One region of the Rahnella sp. CJA17(1/100) genome, then DNA from elsewhere that is predicted to be linked to it. Evidence: predicted binding sites of a transcription regulator. Region 1 holds the regulator's gene; each other region holds the start of a gene.

Region 1 (4,724 bases):
AAAGGTAACGACCTCTTATGAAATTCAAAGCAAAAAATAAAATCCGTGATCTCCTGATCGTCAGCTCATTGTTAGCCGTCAGCGTTCCGGCATTTGCCTTAAAAGACGATACAACGAAACCGATCACCATTGATTCAGCAAACCAGGCGCTCGACGTCAATACCAATACCGCGACCTTTACCGGCAATGTGGTCGTCAATCAGGGTACGATCCAGGTTAAAGCCGACAAAGTGGTCGTCATCCGCCCGCAGGGGGTTTCCGGTAAAGAAGTGGTAGAAGGTTACGGCAACCCGGTGACGTTCTACCAGATGCAGGATAACGGTAAGCCGATTAAAGGCCATGCCCAGAAAGTCCGCTATGAAGTGGAAAATGACCTCGTCACGCTGACCGGCAACGCTTACCTTGAGCAACTGGACAGCAATGTGAAAGGCGACCGTATTACCTATCTGGTACAGAAACAGCAAATGGAAGCCTTTAGTGATAAAGGTAACCGTGTGACGACCGTTCTGGTACCTTCGCAGCTGCAACAAAAAACGCCTGCAGCGGGCGGCCAGCCGACCAAAAAGAGTAACTGATATTTTATGGCTAAATTAATCGCAGAGAATCTGGCAAAGGCATACAAAGGCCGTAAGGTCGTTGAAGATGTCAGTCTGATGGTCAACTCGGGTGAAATCGTCGGGTTATTAGGGCCAAACGGTGCGGGTAAAACCACCACCTTTTACATGGTCGTGGGCATCGTCCAGCGCGATGCGGGCCGCATTATCGTTGATGATGAAGACATCAGCCTGCTGCCGCTGCATACCCGCGCCCGTCGCGGTATTGGCTATCTTCCGCAGGAAGCCTCCATTTTCCGTCGTCTGAGCGTATTTGATAACCTGATGGCGGTGCTGCAGATCCGTGACGATCTGACCAAAGAACAGCGTAATGACCGCGCTAATGAATTAATGGAAGAGTTCCATATTTCTCATTTGCGCGATAACCTCGGTCAGTCACTGTCTGGTGGTGAACGTCGTCGTGTTGAAATTGCCCGTGCACTGGCAGCGAACCCTAAATTCATCCTGCTGGATGAACCGTTCGCCGGGGTTGACCCGATTTCCGTTATCGACATCAAAAAAATCATTGAGCATTTACGTGACAGCGGCCTCGGCGTACTGATCACTGACCATAACGTTCGCGAAACACTCGACGTTTGTGAACGCGCGTATATCGTCAGTCAGGGGAAATTGATCGCCCACGGCACGCCAGCCGACATTCTTGCTGATGAACAAGTTAAACGTGTTTATCTTGGTGAAGAATTCCGTCTGTGATCTGTGCCGCCGGAACCGTGCCTGTTTCAACCTACACTGAAACGGGCCGTCTCTGACAGAAGTGTTGCCGTTTTCACTCATCAACGGAATTAAGCCAAGATATGAAGCAAGGTTTGCAACTCAGACTCAGCCAACAACTGGCAATGACTCCTCAGTTACAACAGGCCATCCGCTTGTTGCAACTATCCACGCTTGAGCTCCAGCAGGAGATCCAACTCGCGCTGGAGAGCAACCCTCTGTTGGAACAAACCGACCTTCATGAAGAAATCGACTCGGTAGAAACCACCGACAGCGAAGGGTTAGACACCCGCGAGGCACTCGAGCAGAAAGACATGCCGGAAGAGTTGCCGCTGGACGCCACCTGGGATGAGATTTACACCGCAGGCACGCCATCAGGCACCGGCAATGATTACAGCGACGATGAGCTACCGATTTACCAGGGCGAAACCACGCAGACACTTCAGGATTACCTGATGTGGCAGGTCGAGCTGACACCGTTCTCTGATACCGATGCCGCGATTGCCACGTCAATCGTCGATGCAGTGGATGACACCGGTTACCTGACCGTCTCCCTTGACGACATTCTCGAAAGCGTCGGTGATGAAAATGTCACCATGGACGAAGTCGAAGCCGTACTTAAGCGCGTTCAGCGTTTTGATCCGGTGGGTGTCGCCGCCCGGGACCTGCGCGACTGCCTGCTGATCCAGCTTTCTCAATATGCGACTGACACGCCTTTCATCACTGAAGCCCGTCTTATCATCAGCGAACATCTCGATTTGCTGGCGAACCATGATTTCCGCGCACTTATGCGATCAACCCGGTTAAAAGAAGATACACTAAAAGGAGCGATGCTCCTGATCCAGTCTCTTGATCCGCGTCCGGGCCAGTCTATCAACACCGGCGAATCCGAATACGTGATCCCGGATGTGCTGGTGCGTAAAGTGTCAGGTGTCTGGGCGGTAGAACTCAATTCCGACAGCATTCCGCGTCTGAAGATTAACCAGCAGTACGCCGCGATGGGGAATTCCGCACGCAGCGACAGCGACGGGCAATTTATCCGCAGCAATCTGCAGGAAGCCAAGTGGTTAATCAAAAGCCTGGAAAGCCGTAACGACACGCTGTTGAAAGTGACGCGCTGCATCGTTGAGCAGCAGCAGGCGTTCTTTGAACTGGGTGAAGAATTTATGAAACCTATGGTGCTGGCAGATATTGCCAGTGCCGTGGAAATGCACGAATCGACGATTTCACGTGTGACGACGCAAAAGTTCCTGCACAGCCCGCGTGGCATTTTCGAACTGAAGTATTTCTTCTCCAGCCATGTCAGTACAGACAGCGGTGGCGAGGCATCGTCAACCGCGATCCGGGCGCTGGTGAAGAAATTAATCGCAGCGGAGAATCCTGTAAAACCGCTCAGTGACAGTAAGTTAGCGACCCTGCTTTCCGATCAGGGAATTATGGTTGCGCGTCGGACTGTCGCCAAATACCGAGAGTCTTTGTCCATCCCGCCCTCAAACCAACGTAAACAGTTAGTTTGACCTCAACAGAGAAGGAAGACATTATGCAGCTCAACATTACCGGACATCACATTGAGATCACGGATCCCCTGAGAGAGTTCATCACGTCGAAGCTGGCTAAGCTTGAGCAGTATTTCGACAGGATTAATCAGGTGTATGTGGTGTTGAGCGTGGAAAAGGTGCAGAAAGTAGCGGAAGCCACTTTGCATGTGAACGGAGGCGAATTACATGCCACCTCGGAACATCAGGATATGTACGCAGCGATTGACGGACTGGTTGATAAACTGGCCCGACAGTTGAATAAACATAAAGACAAACTGAAACAGCACTGACATTCATGTAGCCAACCCTGTGCTACAAACCTTCGGGCATCGGCTTGTGACCTTCGGGAAACGAGCCGATATAGCTTTAAGGGTGAAACAGCGCAAAAGTGAAAGATGACATGATTAACGATACTGCAATGCAATTAACGTCGGTGCTTAATGCCGAATGCACCAAAAGCGGCGTTCATTGCGCCAGCAAAAAACGCGCACTGGAAATCATCAGTGAGTTGGCCGCCAAACAATTAAATTTGTCGCCGCAGGTGATTTTTGACGCCATTTTGACCCGTGAACGTATGGGGAGCACCGGGATCGGTGCCGGGATCGCCATCCCGCACGGTAAGCTGGAAGAAGACACTTTACGTGCCGTCGGCGTATTCATTCAGCTTGAACAACCGATTGCTTTTGACGCCATCGATAATCAGCCGGTAGATTTGCTTTTTGCCTTGCTGGTACCGGCAGATCAATGTAAAACCCATTTACATACATTATCTTTAGTCGCTAAGAAATTAGCTGATAAAACAGTGTGTCGCCGTCTGCGTGGCGCGCAAAGTGACGAAGAACTGTTCCAGATAATGACTGAAAACGAATAAATTGCTGATTCCCGGTACAGTGCCGGGAAAATGAATTCTGCACACTGAATGCCAGGGGAGTGACACCATGGTGCTGATGATTGTCAGCGGCCGTTCCGGTTCCGGGAAGTCGGTTGCCCTACGGGCACTAGAAGACATGGGTTTTTACTGCGTGGATAACCTGCCGGTGGTGTTATTGCCGCAGCTTGCCCAGACCCTTGTTGAACGTAATACATCAGCGGCCGTCAGCATTGACGTCCGTAACATGCCGGAAACACCGGAAGTTTATGAGTATGCGATGTCACAACTGCCGGAGAGCTTCTCACCGCAGCTGTTATTCCTTGATGCCGACCGCAATACTCTGATCCGCCGCTACAGCGACACCCGTCGTCTGCACCCGCTTTCCAGCAAAAATCTGTCCCTCGAAAGTGCCATTGATGAAGAAGCCGATCTGCTCGAACCACTGCGTTCGTCTGCGGATTTGATCATCGACACCTCCGAAATGTCCGTGCATGAACTGGCAGAAATGCTGCGTACCCGTCTGCTGGGTAAACGCGAGCGCGAACTGACGATGGTGTTCGAATCCTTCGGTTTCAAACACGGCATTCCGATTGATGCGGATTACGTTTTCGATGTGCGTTTTCTGCCAAACCCGCACTGGGATCCGAAACTGCGTCCGATGACAGGCCTTGATAAGCCGGTCGCGGCGTTCCTTGACCGTCATACTGAAGTGCACAACTTTATTTACCAGACCCGCAGCTACCTCGAACAATGGCTGCCGATGCTGGAAACGAACAACCGCAGCTATCTGACCGTCGCCATTGGCTGTACCGGCGGTAAACACCGTTCGGTCTATATCGCAGAGCAACTGGCCGACTATTTCCGTTCCCGCGGGAAAAATGTGCAATCCCGCCATCGCACGCTGGAAAAACGCAAATCATGACGGTGAAACAAACGGTAGAAATCAAAAACCGGTTGGGTATGCATGCCCGCCCGGCAATGAAGTTGTTT
Region 2 (4,724 bases), on a different contig from region 1:
TTAACATTGTCGAACGTGGCAGCGCGGCTTACAGCCGTATCCGTAGCCTGTTACAGGAAGCCCCGGCTGTTGTTGATGGCACAACACCGTTACCGGCAGGCCGCGCGACGCTTGAGGCTCACATCAACGATTTCCATTATCCGGAAAATAGCCACGCTGCTTTAACGACCGTTACTTTTTCCCTGCAACCAGGGCAAATGCTGGGGTTATGCGGTCCGACAGGTTCCGGCAAAAGTACGCTGCTTTCACTCCTTCAACGCCAGTTCGATGTCACTGACGGTGACGTGTCCTATCACGGGTTATCCCTTAAAGAAATCCAGCTTGATGACTGGCGTGCCCGGCTGGCAGTTGTCAGTCAGACGCCTTTCTTGTTCTCAGACACTGTCGCGCAGAACATTGCGCTCGGAAGGCCTGATGCCACGCAGGAAGAGATTGAAGAAGCCGCGCGTCTCGCCAGCGTTCATGATGACATTCTGCGATTGCCTCAGGGATATGAAACTGAAGTCGGCGAGCGCGGCGTCATGTTATCGGGTGGTCAGAAGCAGCGTATTTCGATTGCGCGTGCATTGCTCCTCAAAGCCGAAATTCTGATCCTGGATGATGCTTTATCCGCCGTTGATGGCCGGACGGAGCACCAGATTCTGCACAATCTGCGTCAGTGGGGAAGTGACCGTACGGTGATCATCAGCGCACATCGTCTCTCTGCACTGACCGAAGCCAGTGAGATTCTGGTCTTCAGCCAGGGGAGTATTTCGCAGCGTGGCAATCATGACCAGCTTGCTGCCGAAGCCGGCTGGTACCGCGATATGTTCCGTTATCAGCAATTAGAAGCTGCGCTGGATGATGTGTCACAGGAAAAGGAGCCGGAACACCGTGGCTGAACCCAAAAAAATTAAAATTCAGAAGCTTTGGCCAACGCTAAAGCGCCTGTTGAAATACGGGAAACCTTACCGTAAACCGTTGTCTTATGCGGTTCTGATGCTGTGGATTGCAGCGGCAGCGGAAGTGACCGGCCCTATATTAATCAGCTTCTTTATCGATCACTACGTGGCTAAAGGTGAAATGCCGTGGGGGAAAGTCAGTTTGCTCGCGCTGAGTTTTATCTTCCTGCAATTCCTGGCAGCAAGCCTGCACTATTTTCAGGCACTGTTGTTCAACCGTGCTGCGGTGGGGGTCGTCCAATGCTTGCGCACCGAAGTCATGGATGCGGCATTACGGCAACCGTTGAGCGCATTTGATACACAGCCTGTAGGTCAGCTGATTTCCCGCGTGACTAATGACACGGAAGTTATCCGTGATCTGTATGTGACCGTGGTGTCGACAGTCTTACGCAGCATAGCCCTGATTGGTGCGATGCTGGTGGCGATGTTCAGCCTCGACTGGCGACTGGCATCGGTGGCAATTTGTATCTTCCCGGCCGTATTTGTCGTGATGGGGCTGTACCAGATTTACAGTACGCCGGTGGTGCGCAAAGTACGCGCTTATCTGGCGGATATTAATGATGGCTTCAATGAAGTCATCAACGGTATGAATGTGATTCAGCAATTCCGTCAGCAGAAAAGGTTTGGCGAACGGCTTGCCCGCGCCAGCCAGTCGCACTACCTGGCCCGCATGCAAACGCTGCGGCTGGAAGGATTTCTGTTGCGTCCTTTGCTCAGCTTATTCTCGTCGTTGATTTTATGCGGTCTGCTCATTCTCTTTGGATTCAGTGCCGAAGGTTCTGTGGGCGTTGGGGTTCTGTACGCCTTCATCAATTATCTCGGACGGCTCAACGAGCCTCTGATTGAACTGACCTCACAACAATCGATTATGCAGCAGGCAGTCGTTGCCGGTGAACGTATCTTTGATTTGATGGACAGGACGCAACAGCAATACGGGCCAGACGAAAAGTTGCTCACCAGCGGCGAGATTGACATCAAAGACGTCAGCTTTGCTTACCTCCCGGATAAATGGGTGCTGGAAAATATTTCCCTGCACGTACCTTCGCGCGGTTTTGTGGCGTTGGTTGGACATACCGGCAGTGGTAAAAGTACGCTGGCAAATCTGCTGATGGGTTATTACCCGTTAAACAAAGGTGAGGTCAGGGTTGACGGACGTAACCTCGCCGACTTATCGCACACCAGCCTGCGCAAAGGTATTGCAATGGTTCAGCAGGATCCGGTGGTTCTGGCAGAATCCGTGTTCGCTAATGTCACGTTAGGCCGTGATATTGATGAAGCGCAGGTGTGGCACGCGCTGGACATTGTGCAGCTCTCACCGCTGGTACGCGAAATGCCCGAAGGTTTGAATACGCGTCTGGGAGAGCAGGGCAATAATCTTTCTGTCGGGCAGAAACAATTACTGGCGATGGCGCGCGTTTTGGTGCAGGCACCGGAAATTCTGATCCTTGACGAGGCAACGGCCAATATTGATTCCGGCACCGAGCAGGCTATTCAGCGTGCATTACGGGCTATCCGGCAGCAGACTACGCTTGTGGTTATCGCACATCGGCTTTCGACGATTGTGGATGCCGATAATATTTTGGTATTGCACCGTGGCCAGGCTGTTGAGCAGGGTAATCACTTGCAACTGCTGGCAGAAAAAGGCCGGTATTATCAGATGTATCAGTTGCAACTTGCCGGACAGCAATTGGCTTCTGCCGGACAGATTATGCCTGCAACAGAAAACGCATAATCTTTGCACCGGTGCCGTATCCCTGCGGCACCGGCTTTCTTCTTTCTCCGTTTTTCATTTCCTGTTTTTCTTTTCCCCGCACTGTATTCATGCAGGCAGAACCCTTTTTCAATTCGGGTGCACTAAAAAGCAGCGGTGAGCACTTAAATGGTGCGTGTGCTGCTGTGCTGCATATGGCATGACAACTGTGCGCCTGGTCACGATTATTCTGAAAATGCCGTATTACGCGGGAATTGCATGAATCTGCGCCCGATTTCAACTCTGGCACATCCTTTGCTTTATCCAATCCGTATCGGGCGCGAATCCTCTCGCGGCAAGCCCTTAATTCGAGGAGTGGCACAATGAAGCTGGTTACTGTGGTGATCAAACCTTTTAAGCTGGAAGACGTGCGTGAAGCGCTGTCTGCTGTTGGAATTCAGGGGCTGACCGTAACGGAAGTTAAAGGTTTTGGCCGTCAGAAAGGTCATGCCGAACTTTACCGTGGCGCGGAATACAGCGTGAACTTTCTGCCAAAAGTAAAAATCGACATTGCTATTGCAGACGATCAGCTTGATGAAGTGATCGATGTGATCAGCAAAGCGGCCTATACCGGTAAGATCGGTGATGGCAAAATTTTCGTTGCTGAATTGCAACGTGTTATCCGTATTCGTACTGGTGAAACCGACGAAGCAGCACTGTAATTTCAGGCTTTTATCTCTCATACCAATCGGTTTGAGATAAATCAGATTAGAAAAAACAGTTTTGAGAAACAGGGGTGGGTTAATAATGAAAAAACTTTTATCCATGATGGGGCTTGGTGCCGTGGCTTTGCTGCCTTCGCTTGCCATGGCAGCAGCGCCAGCAGCGGCAAACGGTGCTGATAACGCCTTTATGATGATTTGTACCGCGCTGGTATTGTTCATGACCGTACCGGGCGTGGCGTTGTTCTACGGTGGCTTACTGCGTTCTAAAAACGTTTTGTCCATGCTGACTCAGGTTATTGTCACCTTTGCTCTGGTCTGCGTGTTGTGGATCCTCTACGGCTACAGTCTGGCCTTCAGCGAAGGTAACGCGTTCTTCGGTGGTTTCAGTAACGTCATGATGAAAGGCATCGGCCTGGACTCCGTGACAGGCACCTTCTCCCAGATGATCCACGTTGCCTTCCAGTGCTCATTTGCCTGTATCACTGTGGCGCTGATCGTGGGCGGTATCGCTGAACGTGTACGTTTCTCAGCGGTTCTGATTTTCACTGTGATCTGGCTGACTTTCTCTTACATCCCGATGGCTCACATGGTGTGGGCAGGCGGTTTCCTGGCTGCTGATGGTGCGCTGGACTTTGCCGGTGGTACCGTTGTTCACATTAACGCCGCTATCGCTGGTCTGGTGGGTGCTTATCTGCTGGGTAAACGTGCCGGTTTCGGTAAAGAAGCTTTCAAACCACACAACCTGCCAATGGTCTTCACTGGTGCATCAATCCTGTATGTGGGTTGGTTCGGCTTCAACGCAGGTTCTGCAAGTGCAGCAAGCCCTGTTGCCGCGTTGGCTTTCCTGAACACGGTGATTGCAACGGCTGGTGCAATCCTGTCCTGGACACTGGTTGAATGGATGGTGCGCGGTAAACCTTCACTGCTGGGCGCAAGCTCCGGTGCTATCGCAGGTCTGGTCGCTATCACACCTGCATGTGGTACGGTCGGCGTGGGTGGTGCTCTCATCATCGGTCTCGTAGGCGGTATCACTGGCCTGTGGGGTGTGGTTACCCTGAAAAAATGGCTGCGTGTTGATGACACCTGTGACGTGTTCGGTGTTCATGGTGTGTGCGGTATCGTAGGTTGTCTGCTGACTGGCGTATTCACTTCCAGCTCACTCGGCGGCGTAGGTTATGCAGAAGGTGTGACCATGGGCCATCAGGTTTGGGTTCAGTTCTTCAGCGTGTGCGTGACATTGGTCTGGTCTGGTGTTGTTGCTTTCATCGGTTACAAAGTGGCGGACATGATCGTAGGTCTGCGTGTTCCTGAAGAACAAGAACGCGAAGGGCTGGATGTTAATAGCCACGGCGAAAACGCTTACAACCA
Region 3 (4,724 bases), on a different contig from region 1:
CTGCGCTATCCGGCGTACGGCTGCTTTGGCGTGGTCGTCACACCAGAGAGAAAAGTATCCGCCCAGTACGGCGCTGCGCAGGCCCTGTTGCCCGCGCTTAAGCTGGGAAAATGTTTCTGTGACAGGTTTGTCAGCCTGAAAGTGATCCTGCGGATCCGTGCCCTGTATGGCGTCATAGACCTGCGACAAATCTTCGCTGCAACGTGCCATCGGGCCGATGTGATCGAGGCTGGCGACAAACGGCTGGCTGCCGCGACGTGAAATCCGCCCGAAGGTCGGTTTCAGGCCGAGAATACCACTTAATGAGGACGGCACACGGATCGAGCCGTTGGTATCACTGCCGAGGGTGAAATGCACCAGCCCGGCAGCCACGGCGGCGGCCGAACCACCGGAAGAGCCTCCGGCTACCCGCGCCAGATCCCGCGGGTTACGGGTGGCACCGTAATGGCTGTTTTCTGTGGTGAAACCGTACGCATAAGCATCCATATTCAGCATGCCGGAAAGCATCGCACCCTGAGAAGCCAGGCGTGAAACTGTCCAGGCGTCATGGCGTGCAGCGGCGTTGCTGCTGTTGAGGCTGGCACCGGCCAGCGTCACTTCACCGGCCACGTCCAGCAGGTTTTTCACCGCATAAGGAATGCCCGCCAGCGGTGGAAGTACGGCACCGCTGGCGCGGCTTTTATCCACTTTCGCTGCTTCACTCAGCATGCGATCGCGGGTGATCTGCGTCCAGGCGTTGATGACCGGATTGGCCTGTTCAACGGCGTCGAGCGTGGAGGTGGCGATTTCTGTGGCCGAGATTTCGCCCTGCGCAATCACCTGATGTAACTGGCTGACGGTAAAGCTATCAAACGATTTCATGCGCGGTACACCCCGGCAATTTCCAGACGCGGATCCAGCGGTAAATCCATCAGCGGTTGTGCCATTTGGGCAATGCGGCTGAACTGCACCAGCAATTCCTGACGGCGTGCGTCGTCGAGTTCCAGCGCCAGAACGGATTCCATCTGGCGGATATAGGCGGCCCAGTCGGTCGCTGCGGAGGTATTTTTCATTCTGCTTCCTTATCCATTCTGTTATGCAAACCCTGATCAAAAACCGGCGGCGCTGCCGTTGCTGCGCGGGTCGGAGGCACCTTCAAACATGCCGTTGGTGTGACGAACGATGGCACCGGCGTGACCGACGGCTTCACTGAAATCAGGCAACAGTTCGACGTCATGACCACGCTGTCTCAGCCCGGCCAGCGTCGGATAGGCAAAACGGCCTTCCAGTTTCAGTGAATCCGAACTCTCGCCCCAGGTACGGCCAAGCAGCCAGCGCGGGCCGCTGATCGCCTGTTGCAACGATTGCCCCTGTACTACATGGCGGATAAACACGGCGGCCTGCGTTTGCGGCTGGCCGTCACCCCCCATCGAGCCGTAAACCATGGTGCGCCCGTCGTATAAGCGTGCGGCGGCAGGGTTGAGGGTATGGAACGGTTGCTTGCCCGGTGCCAGCGCCAGTAAATGGCTGGCGTCGAGGCTGAAGGACGCGCCGCGGTTTTGCCACAACACGCCGCTGCCCGGCAGCACCACGCCACTGCCGAACTCGTGATAAATGCTCTGGATAAAAGAAACCGCCAGCCCGCTGCTGTCCATCACGCCCATCCAGACGGTATCGCCCGGCCCTTTACCTTTACCCCAGTCGGCGGCGCTGTGTGGTTTGATGCGGGTCGCAAGAGCATCGAGATACTGCGGATCCAGCAGTTCCTGTGCATCCTGCGTCATCATGCGCGGATCGGTGATAAAGCGATCGCGCAGACCGAACGCCAGTTTGGTGGCTTCCACCACGCTGTGAATGGTGGCACTTTCGTCCATGGTTTCCAGCGGCAAACGGTCAGTCAGGCCGAGGATCGCCAGCGAAACCAGCCCCTGCGTCGGGGGTGTCAGGTTGTAGATTTCGCCTTTACTGTGTTTGAGCCGCAACGGCACACGGCGCTGTGGCTTGTAAGCGGCGAGATCGGCGCGGGTCACTGGCATGCCGAGCTTTTCCATGTCGGCGGCCATATTGTCGGCCAGATGACCGCGATAGAAACTGTTCAGCCCGTCCTCGCACAGCATCGATAACGTCTGCGCCAGTTGCGGCTGAGTGAAGCGGTTTCCGGCGCGGGGCACATCGCCGTTAGGCAGAAAAACATCGGCAAAGCTGCGGAAATCTTTCAGTTCGTGTTGCTTGGCGCGGGTCGCCGCTTCCTGCGATGCCGTCACCGGAATACCATCAGCGGCATAACGGATGGCGTCACGCAGCAGGCGGGAGAGCGGTTTTTGCTCGCCGCCAAATTCAGCCGACACGTTCAGCGCTTCCTGCCAGCCGCCGACGGTGCCCGCTACCGTCAGCGCGGCTTTCGGGCCACGGTGCGGAATGTGCGTTTCACCGGCGTAGAAATCGAGAGAGGCGAGGGAGCCTGCGGCACCGCTGGCGTCTATCGCCACCGGATTGCCCTGCGGCGGCACGATCAGCCAGAAGCCATCGCCCCCCAGCCCGTTCATGTGCGGATAGACCACGGCAATCGTCGCGGCCGCAGCCACCATGGCCTCGATGGCATTGCCGCCTTCACGCAATACCGCAAGCGCACTCTGGCTCGCCAGATGATGAGGTGTGACCGCCATGCCCAGCGGTGCGCTGTTACTGTTAATCATGCGATGTCCTTTTTAGAAACGCTTTTTTATGCTGCCCGTGCTTGCAGGGTTGTGGGCGCGTAGGGATAAAGTTAAGCAAGAGGTGTTCCACATCGGCAAAACCTTGCAGCTTTAGCGCTAATTTCTCTTGCATTGGCAAGCATAGTGCATGGTATGTTCCGCTGATTTACTGAAACATTGGTTACAAAAGGGCCAGAGATGAAACAGATTGATGAGCGTCTGCGTGACCATTACGCAGAACTGACGCCGCAGGAACAGCGGGTGGCCGACTTTATTTTTGCCAGTATTGACGACCTGATGAGCTATAACAGCGCCGAACTGGCGCGGCTTAGCGGCGTATCGAAAGCCACGGTCAGCCGCCTGTTCAAACGCCTCGGTTACCCGAGCTACCGCGATATGCGCGATGAAATGCGCACCCTGCGCCAGAGCGGTATGCCGCTGACCGACAGCCGCGACGCGGTGCAAGGTAACACCTTGTTATCACGGCACTATAAACAGGAAATGGCCAACCTGACGCAGTGGATTAACCAGATTGATGGCACCCAGTTCGGTGCGCTGATCGCCGCCCTGAATCAGGCGCGGCAAGTACGTTTGCTGGGTTTTCGTAACAGTTACCCGGTGGCGCTGCACCTGCGTCAGCAACTGATTCAGGTGCGTGCTGGCGTGATGATAATGCCGCAGCCGGGGCAAACGCTGGCGGAAGAACTGGTGGATCTTACCGCGCAGGACGTGGTGATTTTCGTCGCTTTCCGCCGCAGGCCGCGCATGGCGAAGGCAATTCTGATGCAGTTACAGTCACTTGGCGTGCCGGTGTTGCTGATTTGCGAGCCGCAGGCGCAGACACTTATCCCGCTGGCAACCTGGCATCTGGCTGCTCCGCTCGACAGCGTATCGGCATTCGACAGTTATTCTTCTGCCATGAGTCTGGCGAATTTGCTCAGCAATGCATTGCTGCACGATATGCTCGCTTCAGGCCGCCAGCGTATTCATCAGATAAGCGATTTGTATAACGATCTGGATGAGCTGGAGCAGCGCTGATTCCCGTTTGAAGAACAAATCGGGCGCTTTTCTGGTGCTTTCGCACAATTTCAGTGCATCATATTTTTCATTGGTTCACACTTTTTGCCCTGATTCAGGGCAAAAAAACTTCTTCTGATCGCGCCTCTCATTGTCTAATTCCTTGTCATACCGTGACTTTGTGCACAATTTTTCTGCTGCCCGGCTTTTGGCACATTCGTTGCAAAGCTATAAACATAAGAATCTATCGTTCCAAAAACCTTTCACCGGAGATAATCTATGAACATGAACAAACGGCTGTTGGCATGGGCAGGTGCGGCAATGCTGGTGCTTCAGGCATCCAGCGTAATGGCGGATCAGTTGCAGGATATTCAGAAACGTGGCGTGCTGCGTGTGGCTGTTCCTCAGGATTTCCCGCCGTTTGGTTCGGTGAGCAAGGATTTGCAGCCGGAAGGTTATGACATCGATATGGCGCATTATCTGGCCGATAAGATGAAACTTAAGTTGCAACTGGTGCCGGTCACCAGCGCCAACCGCGTGCCTTATCTGCAAACGGATAAAGTCGATCTGGTGATTTCAAGCCTGGGTAAAAACGCTGAGCGCGAAAAAGTCATCGACTTCAGCAACGCTTACGCACCGTTCTTCCTCGGCGTGTTTGGTGCCCAGGGTGACAAACTGTCCGACCTGAAAGAACTGTCCGGTAAAACCATCGGCGTGACCCGTGGCGCGGTGGAAGATCTGGCACTGACCGGCGTGGCACCGAAAGATGCCAAAATTCAGCGGTATGAAGACAACAACACCACGCTGTCTGCATACCTTTCCGGCCAGGTGGAATACATCGCTACCGGCAACCTGGTGGTCGCCGCGATTGCCCGCATGAACCCGGCCAAAGCACCGGTTTCGAAAGTCATGCTGAAAGATTCACCATGCTACGTCGGTCTGCGTAAAGACGAACCCGCGCTGAAAGACAAAGTGAATGAACTGATCGCCGAAGGCATCAAAGACAAGACGCTGAATACACTGTCTGAAAAA
Region 4 (4,724 bases), on a different contig from region 1:
ACAGCGCTAAACCGTCCATCCCGGGCATACGGATATCTGATAACAAAACGTCAGGGGTTTGAGTCGCAATGGCATCAAGCACTTCATTGCCGCTGTCAAACGTGGTGCAGGTCAAACCGGCTCCAGTGAGCGCACGTTCAAGTACCCAGCGGATGGAGCTATCGTCATCGACGATCCAGACTATCCCTCGTTGCATAAGAACCTCACTGGCGAATAGGCAGGAATACCGAGAATTCGGTATGTCCTGGCCAACTGTTAAATTCAACTTTACCCGAATGCTGATCAATCAAACTGCGCGCGATGGACAGGCCCAAACCGGTGCCCCCTTCGCGGCCACTGACCATGGGGTAAAAAAGGGTGTCCTGCAAATGCGCCGGTACGCCGGGGCCATCATCTTCAATATCGATACGGGCCACCAGACGATAACGCACGCCGTGTAACGTAATCTGGAAAGCAGTACGCGTGCGTAATGTAATTGTGCCGCCTTCCTCCCCCAGCGCCTGTAATGCGTTGCGGGTGATGTTTAACAAAATCTGTTCTATCTGATCGGGGTCGTGCGCCAGTTCCGGCAGGCTCGGATCATAGTCCCGCACCAGCTGAACGTTATCCGGCTTCTCCATCGAGACCAGTTGGCAAACCCGTTCCGCAACCTGGTGAATACTTTGTGTCACATGCTGGCTCGGACGTTGCGGGCCCAGCAATCTGTCGACCAGATTACGCAGACGGTCAGCCTGCTCAATAATGACTTTCGTATATTCCAGCAAGGCCGGATCGGGCAGCGCTCTGGATAATAATTGTGCTGCGCCACGCAACCCGCCGAGCGGATTTTTGATTTCATGTGCCAGACCGCGGATCAAATCACGCGCAGCAACCTGTTGAGCGTGCTGTAATTGTTCCTGGCTCAGGCGGCGCTGATTATCCATCGGCGCCAGTTCCACCAGAATGAAACCTTCTGGCAGCATCTGTGCGGTCAGCGACAACACATGCGCGCGGCCGTCTACGACCAGCGTCACTTCACTGTCTGTAAAGCCCTGTCCGGCTGTCAGACTTTCACGCATTAATTCGATGTTCAGCGAAAAATATCCCACCAGTTCTGGCAAAGGGGTGCCAAAAAGCTTTCGGGAACTTTGCGCCAGTAACTGCTGAGCTGCCGGATTGGCATAATGCACAGCCAATTCGTCGTCTAACAGCAGAACGCTGTTGATTAAGGAATTCAGGATCTGCCCAGCATCGGGCAGTTTGCCAGTTGCCATACCGCAGTCTCCCGCACCTGATTGGTGCATTTTATCTCGCTACCCGGTGAAATCACGGGTCAGAGGGGTTGAGCAGGAAAGAGTGTGGAGAAAAAAGCCCATCCGGAGATGGGCTGAAAGTTTCCACGGCAACAAATATAAATCGTCTTACTTAATTTTGACGCTGAAGGGTTTGTGAACACAGGCCTTCAGTCGGGTATTACCCTCAGCGCCAGCCCGAAGACGAGCGCTGAGTTCGGTTTAATCGAAAAATTAAACGCTGTAGTACAGTTCGAACTCAACCGGATGCGGAGTCATGCGCACGCGGTCCATTTCTTCTTTACGCAGACCGATATAAGCATCGATAGCGTCGTCAGTGAACACGCCACCACGGGTCAGGAACTCGCGGTCTTCGTTCAGTGCGTTCAGGGCTTCTTCCAGTGAACCTGCAACTTTTGGAATTTCTGCTTCTTCTTCCGGTGGCAGGTCATACAGGTTTTTGTCCATCGCATCGCCAGGGTGGATCTTGTTGATGATACCGTCCAGGCCAGCCATCATCAGTGCAGCAAACGCCAGGTATGGGTTAGCCGCTGGATCAGGGAAACGTGCTTCGATACGCATCGCTTTAGGCGTTGATACGTGTGGAATACGGATGGATGCAGAACGGTTACGCGCAGAGTAAGCCAGCATTACTGGCGCTTCATAGCCCGGGACCAGACGCTTGTAGGAGTTGGTGGTCGGGTTAGCGTAGGCGTTGATTGCTTTAGCGTGCTTAATGATACCGCCGATGTAGAACAGTGCCATTTCAGACAGGCCGCCGTATTTGTCGCCAGCGAACAGGTTGTTACCGTTCTTGGACAGAGACATGTGGCAGTGCATACCTGAACCGTTATCGCCAAACATTGGTTTTGGCATGAAGGTCGCAGTTTTGCCAAATGCGTGAGCCACGTTGTGAACCACGTATTTGTAGATTTGGATTTCGTCAGCTTTTTTAGTCAGGGTGTTGAAGCGGGTTGCCACTTCGTTCTGACCAGCGGTTGCCACTTCGTGGTGGTGAGCTTCAACAACCAGACCCATTTCTTCCATGGTCAGACACATGGTAGAACGCAGATCCTGGGAAGAATCGACCGGAGGAACCGGGAAGTAACCGCCTTTTACTGCAGGACGGTGGCCTTTGTTGCCGCCTTCGTATTTGGTGCTTGAGTTCCATGCGCCTTCGATATCATCGATAGCGACGTGAGAACCGGAGATGCTGCTGCCGAAGCGCACATCATCAAACAGGAAGAACTCTGGCTCTGGCCCGAACAGAACGGTGTCCGCGATACCGGAAGAGCGCAGGAAATCTTCTGCACGTTTTGCGGTAGAACGTGGGTCGCGGTCATAACCTTGCAGCGTGGTTGGCTCAAGGATGTCGCAACGAATGATCAGGGTAGTTTCTTCGTAGAATGGGTCAAGAACAGCAGTGCTCGCATCTGGCATCAAGACCATGTCAGATTCGTTAATGCCTTTCCAGCCACCGATTGAAGAGCCGTCAAACATTTTGCCTTCTTCGAAGAAGTCAGCGCTAACCTGGTGCGCAGGAATGGTGACGTGCTGTTCTTTGCCTTTGGTATCAGTGAAGCGTAAATCTACGAATTTCACTTCATGCTCATTCAGCATCGTCAAAACGTGTTCAGCGGACATACTAGTTCTCCCGAATTTCTCATTATCGTCGTGGAACGAATAACCATTTTTGGTCTTTAGTTGGAAATAACAGCCTTACTGGAACTGGCGTGTAGACTGAACAGCGCTATTATTTGTCTGGTCAGGCTCTTCACCCTGTAAAAAATTTTTTACCCTAAAAAACTTTTACTCTAAAAACTATTAGCGAAAACTGTGCCAACTTTGAGAAAATGCAAACAACGCCATTTTACAGGGCTTTTGCACTCGACAAGTATGCACCATAACGGAATTCTCGCACTAAAATGGTGCTAACTGTGAGAGTGAAAGCACTATAATGGTGCGTCATAATGGTTCAGTGGTCTTTTTGCACCGTGAAAGGGATCACAAAGTAGCCATCCATAAGTTGTTTCAACAAGATCCTTGTGATCTTGTTTAGAACCTCGCTTAATACGTGTACAATAGCGCGCTATTTCTAATGCCTGAGGCAAAGCTGTGATCGAAAATTTGCGTAACATCGCCATTATTGCCCACGTTGACCATGGTAAAACCACCCTGGTCGACAAGCTGCTGCAACAATCCGGTACTTTCGGAGAGCGTGTAGAAGCCACTGAACGCGTAATGGACTCCAACGATTTGGAGAAAGAGCGTGGGATTACCATCCTCGCAAAAAACACCGCCATTAATTGGAAAGACTACCGCATCAACATCGTGGATACCCCAGGACACGCCGACTTCGGCGGTGAGGTAGAGCGTGTGATGTCAATGGTCGACTCGGTGCTGCTGGTTGTGGATGCAATGGATGGCCCAATGCCGCAAACCCGTTTCGTGACCAAAAAAGCCTTCGCTAATGGTCTGAAACCGATCGTGGTAATCAACAAGGTTGACCGCCCTGGCGCGCGTCCTGACTGGGTTGTCGATCAGGTCTTCGACCTGTTTGTAAACCTGGACGCAACCGACGAACAACTCGATTTCCCAATCATCTATGCATCAGCACTGATGGGTATCGCGGGTAACGACCATAACGATATGGCCGAAGACATGACCCCGCTGTACCAGGCGATCGTTGACCACGTATCTCCGCCACAAGTTGAGATGGAAGCACCGTTCCAGATGCAAATCTCTCAGCTGGACTACAACAACTATGTTGGCGTCATCGGCATCGGCCGCATCAAACGCGGTACCGTTAAGCCTAACCAACAAATCACTGTCATCGACAGCGAAGGCAAAACCCGCAACGGTAAAGTCGGTAAAGTTCTGACCCACATGGGTCTTGAGCGTATCGAAGCCACCGTTGCTGAAGCGGGCGACATCATCGCAATCACCGGCCTGGGCGAACTGAACATTTCCGACACAATCTGTGATCCGGCGAATGTTGAAGCTCTGCCTGCGCTGAGCGTTGATGAACCAACAGTAACCATGTACTTCAACGTAAACACCTCTCCGTTCTGTGGTAAAGAAGGTAAGTATGTGACTTCACGTCAGATCCTTGACCGTCTGAACAAAGAGCTGGTGCACAACGTTGCATTGCGTGTTGAAGAAACTGAAGATGCTGATGCATTCCGTGTTTCAGGCCGTGGTGAACTTCACCTGTCGGTTCTGATCGAAAACATGCGTCGTGAAGGTTTCGAGCTGGCGGTTTCCCGTCCTAAAGTAATCAACCGTAAAATCGATGGCCGCATGCAAGAGCCATTCGAGAACGTGACACTGGATATCGAAGAGCAACACCAGGGTTCTGTTATGCAGGCCATGGGTGAGCGTAAAGGCGATGTCAAAGACATGATCCCAGACGGTAAAGGTCGTATCCGTCTTGATTACCTGATCCCAGCACGT

The links. The regulator sigma-54, encoded in region 1, starts transcription at its own class of promoters, with help from an activator protein. The targets are predictions, from matches to a motif close to GTTGGCACANNTTTCGCTNT.
Region 2: a site for sigma-54 is predicted at 2,934-2,953, ahead of glnK (P-II family nitrogen regulator). Genes of this name have one in related genera too.
Region 3: a site for sigma-54 is predicted at 2,748-2,767, ahead of AACU55_RS11595 (gamma-glutamyltransferase family protein). Genes of this name have one in related genera too.
Region 4: a site for sigma-54 is predicted at 3,096-3,115, ahead of glnA (glutamate--ammonia ligase). Genes of this name have one in related genera too.

Annotation. Positions count from the first base shown of each region.
Region 1 covers NZ_CAWOJA010000083.1:77,826-82,549, forward strand. Annotated here, with positions in the region: gene lptC (LPS export ABC transporter periplasmic protein LptC) at 1-40, shown strand, start outside; gene lptA (lipopolysaccharide ABC transporter substrate-binding protein LptA) at 18-575, shown strand; gene lptB (LPS export ABC transporter ATP-binding protein) at 582-1,307, shown strand; gene rpoN (RNA polymerase factor sigma-54) at 1,409-2,842, shown strand; gene hpf (ribosome hibernation promoting factor) at 2,866-3,153, shown strand; gene ptsN (PTS IIA-like nitrogen regulatory protein PtsN) at 3,252-3,734, shown strand; gene rapZ (RNase adapter RapZ) at 3,802-4,656, shown strand; gene npr (PTS phosphocarrier protein NPr) at 4,653-4,724, shown strand, end outside.
Region 2 covers NZ_CAWOJA010000002.1:152,546-157,269, reverse strand. Annotated here, with positions in the region: gene AACU55_RS01625 (SmdA family multidrug ABC transporter permease/ATP-binding protein) at 1-881, shown strand, start outside; gene AACU55_RS01620 (SmdB family multidrug efflux ABC transporter permease/ATP-binding protein) at 841-2,673, shown strand; gene glnK (P-II family nitrogen regulator) at 3,015-3,353, shown strand; gene amtB (ammonium transporter AmtB) at 3,439-4,724, shown strand, end outside.
Region 3 covers NZ_CAWOJA010000022.1:31,942-36,665, forward strand. Annotated here, with positions in the region: gene AACU55_RS11585 (AtzE family amidohydrolase) at 1-861, opposite strand, end outside; gene hpxX (oxalurate catabolism protein HpxX) at 858-1,052, opposite strand; gene AACU55_RS11595 (gamma-glutamyltransferase family protein) at 1,089-2,675, opposite strand; gene AACU55_RS11600 (MurR/RpiR family transcriptional regulator) at 2,874-3,713, shown strand; gene AACU55_RS11605 (transporter substrate-binding domain-containing protein) at 3,972-4,724, shown strand, end outside.
Region 4 covers NZ_CAWOJA010000007.1:104,529-109,252, reverse strand. Annotated here, with positions in the region: gene glnG (nitrogen regulation protein NR(I)) at 1-196, opposite strand, end outside; gene glnL (nitrogen regulation protein NR(II)) at 204-1,253, opposite strand; gene glnA (glutamate--ammonia ligase) at 1,506-2,915, opposite strand; gene typA (ribosome-dependent GTPase TypA) at 3,387-4,724, shown strand, end outside.